2 regions of the Cytobacillus sp. FSL M8-0252 genome follow, and region 1 is predicted to be linked to the other one. Evidence: riboswitches for the same ligand, from Rfam matches in the RefSeq annotation. Region 1 holds a riboswitch; the other holds the start of a gene.
What was found. A riboswitch is a leader RNA that binds a small molecule or an ion and turns the genes downstream of it on or off. The one in region 1 is predicted to bind lysine.
Positions count from the first base shown of each region.

Region 2: another riboswitch for lysine. It lies ahead of MKX83_RS23220 (transporter substrate-binding domain-containing protein); the one in region 1 lies ahead of MKX83_RS19870 (Na+/H+ antiporter NhaC family protein).

Region 1 covers NZ_JBBOWZ010000001.1:3,931,363-3,934,560, reverse strand. The annotation lists gene MKX83_RS19880 (DUF72 domain-containing protein) at 1-838, shown strand, start outside; gene MKX83_RS19875 (YunC family protein) at 900-1,202, shown strand; lysine riboswitch at 1,327-1,511, shown strand; gene MKX83_RS19870 (Na+/H+ antiporter NhaC family protein) at 1,684-3,198, shown strand, end outside.
Region 2 covers NZ_JBBOWZ010000001.1:4,594,320-4,597,517, forward strand. The annotation lists gene MKX83_RS23210 (amino acid ABC transporter ATP-binding protein) at 1-206, opposite strand, end outside; gene MKX83_RS23215 (amino acid ABC transporter permease) at 231-989, opposite strand; gene MKX83_RS23220 (transporter substrate-binding domain-containing protein) at 1,172-2,017, opposite strand; lysine riboswitch at 2,147-2,331, opposite strand; gene MKX83_RS23225 (methyl-accepting chemotaxis protein) at 2,462-3,198, opposite strand, start outside.

The sequences.
Region 1 (3,198 bases):
GATTGGTTTAACTGGATGGGGAGATCATGACAGCCTATATACGGAGCGTATATCTAACCGAGATAAACTATTAGAATATGGCGCTCATTTTCCAACAGTTGAGGTAGACGCTTCCTTTTATGCCGTACAGCCAGAAAGGAACGGGGAAAAGTGGGTGAGGGAAACGCCTGCTTCATTTAAATTTGTTGTGAAAGCTTATCAGGGGATGACGGGGCATCAAAGGGGGGAGATTCCTTTTGAGACAAAGGAAGAAATGTTTGCTGCTTTTAAAGCGTCGCTTGCCCCTTATATAAGAGAAAATAAGTTAGCGATGGTCCTATTTCAATTTCCACCGTGGTTTAATTGTAAAAAGGAAAACGTGCAATATTTACGCTGGTGTAAACAGCAAATGGGAGAAATACCATGTGCTGTTGAATTTCGTCATCAGTCTTGGTATCAAGATGCGTTTATAGAAGGTACTTTAAATTTTATCAAGGAAGAGAAATGGATACATACCGTTTGTGATGAACCACAAGCAGGGGAGGGGTCTGTTCCAATTGTGATGCATACTTGCGGTAATCCAATTGTACTAGTCCGCTTGCACGGTCGTAATGTTCATGGATGGCAAAATAAAAAACAACCAAATTGGCGTGAAGTTCGCTATCTATACCGTTATAATCACCAGGAATTATTGGAGTGGGCAGAGCGATTAAAGCAATTACAAAAAGAGGCGAAGGAGGTCTATGTACTATTTAATAATAATTCTGGTGGTGACGCAGCGGATAATGCGAAGGAAATTCTAGAAATATTAGGAATTGAATATGAGGGATTAGCTCCAAAACAACTCGGTTTATTTTAACTAATGAGTACACCGAATCTCTACCTATAACATAAATTGTTAAAGGGAAGGGGGGACGGTCATGGTTGAATTAAAGCCTGTTATTTTGGATGGTCATACGTTTATGACTGTATCCGTTGAGCTGCCAAAAACTAATTTGTTAGTCGTATCAAATGATAAAGGATATATCATGTGTGGTGCATTAGACGTTGCGTTATTAAATGAAAAATTAAAAGATCGCCATGTCATTGCTGGTAGAGCAGTAGGGGTAAAAACGATTCAACAGCTAATAGATGCACCACTTGAATCAGTCACTTTTGCTGCAGAGGAATTAGGCATTAAAAAAGGGATGATCGGTAGAGAAGCGCTATTAAGAATGGTATAGGTTATAGTATCCTACTATATCTTAAAAATAATAAATTTATGAATATTTTAGGTTTTGATAGAGTTTTGCATAAATAATTATATTTTGATATAATGTATAACAATTGAATAATGCCTTATCAATCCGATGGGGTAGAGGCGCAAATCATCATTAGTAATCAATGTGAGGATGACAACAGTGAACTTTGATAAAAGGGAGATTTGCCGAAGCAAATAGGTACGTCAATATTTATTTGTTGGGGTTGCTCTTAATAGGAGTAACACTGTCATTATGGAGGTATATTAACCATAATGGGGAGCTACAGTCGTGATGGAGAATAACGTTACTTCTTGAAGGGTAATGATAGAATCTCTATCGTTACTCTTTTTTTATTATCAATTAAGGATCAAAGAAAAGTGGAGGATACCTTTCTCTGATCGTTAATTGATATGAGACGCATTCGTTCATGTCTATAGCTCCTATACTAATAGGAGGTCTTTTTATGACAGGTACATTTATTTCTGTGCTGCCACCTTTGGTAGCGATGCTTTTGGTTATACTAACAAAAAGGGTGATTCTCTCCCTTGGTTTAGGGGCGTTAACAGCAGCTATCATAATTGGAGGATATCAACCGCTAGATACGCTACAAATATTTTTCTCGTCGTTTATAGCACTTTTTATAACAGATGAAGGGTTAAATACTTGGAATATATTCATTCTATTATTCTTACTTATTCTTGGTAGCATTACTGCATTTATTTCACTATCGGGTGGTAGTCGTGCCTTTGGTGAATGGGCAATGAAGCGTGTGAAAACGAGAGTGGGTGCACAGTTATTAACCGTAGTTTTAGGTATGATTTTGTTTATAGATGATTATTTTAATGCGCTAACAGTTGGACAGGTATCTCGACCTGTTACCGATCGACAAAAAGTATCACGTGTAAAGCTTGCTTATTTAATTGATTCAACATCCGCACCTTTATGTGTTATTTCGCCTATATCAAGTTGGGGAGCATCAATTATCGCCTTAATTGGCTCGATTTTAGTGTCTCATAAAATAACTGATTATAGTGCTTTCTCTGCTTTCATGCAAATCATTCCGTTAAATTTTTATGTGTGGGCGGCAATCATAATGGTGTTTATCATTGTTGTTGGGCAAATTGACTTTGGTCCGATGAAGAAACATGAGAAACAAGCTATTGAACAAGGAATTCTATTTGATAAGAAGAAACAGTTGAAAGACGAAGTTCAAGAAGAATTACCTATTAGTACGAAAGGGACTGTTGGTCATCTTGTTTGGCCAATCATTGTTTTATTTATTGGAACAGTGAGTATGATGGCTTGGACAGGCATTAATGGTGCAGAGGGGAATGTGTCGTTAGTATCCTTATTAGAAAACACAGATGTGGCCTTATCATTAATTGTCGGAGGATTATTGAGTTTAGCTGTTGCTTACGTACAATTTGCTCAAGTATTAAAGAAAGATGATAAACTAACGAGTAATTTTTATTTGAAAGCTACATGGGTTGGGATGAAATCTATGTTTGGATCAGTATTGATCTTAATTTTTGCCTGGTTACTCGGAGATTTGATTAGTCAACTAGGTACAGGGGAGTACTTGGCTAGCGTTATTAATCAATCGAATCTGAGTCATGATTTTATCCCTGTTATCCTATTTATTATTGCGGCACTTATGGCATTTAGTACAGGTACATCTTGGGGATCATTTGGCATTCTTCTTCCAATAGCTGGTGATATTGCTGTAGCTACAGATATATCCTTGCTGATTCCTGCAATGGCAGCTGTACTTGGAGGTGCAGTATTCGGAGATCATGCTTCACCGATTTCTGATACTTCTATTTTATCCGCCACAGGTGCAGGGAGTAATTTGATTGACCATGTCATTACACAGTTTCCTTATGCCTTTACAGCAGCTGTTGCTGCGGCCATCTCTTATATCATTTTGGGTGTAAGTGGAAGTGTAATCATTGCATTAGCTGCTTTGATTGTTATGATG
Region 2 (3,198 bases), 660 kb from region 1:
AGGATATTTTCACCGTTATAGATAATTTGTCCACCACTTGGTTTTTCTAATAGATTGACACATCTTAATAGGGTCGATTTCCCAGACCCTGATGAGCCGATGATTGTAACTACTTCTCCTTTATTCACTGAGAAGTTAATATCTTTTAATACTTCATGACTACCAAAAGACTTACTTAACCCTTGAATATCAACAACTGTATTCACTTTTCCAACTCTCCTTTCCGCCACCTATGCTCCTGTTGTTTTCCTTTTGATATCTTCTGCCGTATCCATTTCACCTGCAACGACGTAATTTTCCGGTCCATCCATTCTTCTTTCAATATAGCGTAGAATTAATGTAACGGTATAAGTCATAACGAAATAAATAATACAAACAACAAAGAATGACTCAAAGTAGCGGAAATTATTCCCTGCAATTGAATTCGTTTGGAAAAATAATTCAGATATAGAAATCACGCTTAACACGGCAGTATCTTTTATATTAATGATAAATTGATTACCTGTAGCTGGAAGAATGTTTCGAATGACCTGAGGTAAAACAACATTCATCATTGTTTGCAAATGGTTCATCCCAATGGCTTGGGCTGCCTCATATTGACCTGGGTCGACAGAAATAATCCCTCCACGAACAATCTCAGCCATATAAGCACCCGTGTTAATGGAAACAATAACGATACCAGCAATGAGCGGATCCATTTGATAGCCAAAGGCCATTGCTGCCCCGTAAAAAATAACCATTGCCTGTACAATCATTGGTGTGCCTCTAAAGAATTCAATATAAGCAGATAACAAGAAATTCACTATTTTTAATAACAACCGTTTAGGACCATTCTCAGGTATTGGTATTGTTCGAAGAATGCCTGACAACAAACCAATTAGGGCACCGAAAACGGTACCAATTAAGGCAATGACTAATGTCACACCGGCGCCTCGTAAAAACATTGGCCAATATTCGACAACGATGCGAATAATCCATTCTATACTCATAACAATGATCTCCTTTTCTCTCATCATGATTGGCCATTACCAATCAATCTGCTAAGGATTTGCGCTTCAAAGGTTTAATACGACGGAGAGGATGCGCTACCCTAGTTGTTTATTTCTCATGTCTCTCCTAACCTTCTTCTCGATATAAAACCGGCTACATCTCATGCAGCCGGCTCATTTAGTTATTCTGCCGCTGGCTGATTCTCAATAGCAGCATCCATTAATTCTTTTTGCTCTTCTTCAGAAATATCTGCAAGGATTTCATTGATTTTATCTGTTAATTCGCTACCTTTTTTCACCCCTACTGCAATGGCAGTATCTTCTTCACTTGTCTCAAATCCTTCAGTAAATTCAACCATCGCAAAGTTATCATTAGCAGCTGAAGCACTTACACCTTCCGGACGTTCAGAAACATAGCCGTCAATAATTCCAGACTCTAATGCAACACGCATAGCAGGGAAGCTCTCCATCGCTGTTTGCTGTTGTACGCCGTCAATTTGATCAATTACTGAATAATGAAATGTATTTAATTGGGCAGTAACCTTTGCCCCACTGAAGTCTTGAATGGATGTGGCATTTTCGTAATCGCCACCTTTTTTCACTACCATGACTAAATCAGATTCGTAATAGTTATCGGAAAAATCAATCGTTTCTTTTCGTTCTGCTGTTGGTGACATACCAGCAATAATAGCGTCAATTTTATCTGAACTTAATGATGGTACTAATCCATCCCATTTTGTTTTCACAATTACTAACTCTTTTCCTAAACCTTCTGCTATCTTCTTCGCAATCTCAACATCGTAACCGCCTGCAAACTCTGAATTACCTTCAATTGCTACTGCGCCATTGCTATCATCCATTTGCGTCCAGTTAAATGGCGCATAACCCGCCTCTAGTCCTACGCGAAAAACGTCTTTATCTTTTCCACCTGAACCTGTGCTTCCTTCAGCCTCATCATTTGAACCACAAGCAGCTAGAAACATACTCAGTACTATAGCCATAGCTAGTAAAGCAAATCTCTTTTTCATCTCTATTCCCCCTAATATATTTTTCTACTAATTAAACTATTCCGAATTAAGAAAAAGAATAACAAAAAAAGACCTGAGATGAACTCAGGTCCTTGTTATTCTTCCGCCTAAATCCTCTACTTTTCCCATTTTAGAGATAGTGCACCTTAATAAATCGGGTAAATTTATTAAGACAGTCCTGCAATTATTCACTGCAGACCCAACATGCTATACAAACGGGTATAGCACATTTCGGCGATATTTCCTTCTCTTTAGTCTCATCATGCCTTATCACTCTACTAAAGACTGTTAAATACCGCGCCTCTACCCCACCAGAAAAAGTGAGGTTTATTCAATTTGATATCTATTAGGCTACAATAGTTTAATAGCGTCTGTCAATATAAACTCTATGGAAAATTGGTCCTTTTTTCGCACAACCTTTTGATTAGAGCATAATTACCAATGTTAAGCTTGTTGGCTTGAAGCTAACTCTTTTAACTGTATGCTCAAACGATTAATATCCGCTACCGAATGATTTACGTTTGACACCATCTCATGTTCATCTTCTATGATAGCAACAATTTCCTCTGTAGCTGCGGCGTTCTCCTCTGATATATTTGCCATATTTTCAATCTGCTCTTGAATTTGTTCAAATTTTTCTGTGGCAGCGGAAACTTCATTGACACCTCTCACTAACTCTAAGTTGTTTTCTTGTAATGATGTTTGTATCTCGTTGAAAAAGGCAGATATCTCTGTTAGAAGTGCTTGTCCCTGCTTTACAGCACCTTCCCCTTCAAGAGAGCTTTTACGTGCTTCAAGAGACTGAGTGAAAAGAGTATTCGTCACTTCAGAGATCGCCACCGTGATTTCAGCACTTTGCTCAGCTAACTTCCTTACTTCATCTGCAACGACCGCAAACCCTCGCCCATGCTCTCCGGCTCTTGCTGATTCAATTGCTGCATTTAATGCGAGTAAATTAGTTTGATCGGCAATTTGTTTAATGCCTGCTAATAATTTATTCACTTGTTCCATACTTGAATGAACATCTGATACCGTCGATGCTGTCACACTAATCGTTGTATTTACAGTATTCATATGCGATGTAACATCGACTATCTTATTTAAACCATCTTGTACTTTCTCATTCATATTCTCCGACTTTTCTACGACACCTTCTGAAATGGCAACAGATTCTTTTGTAT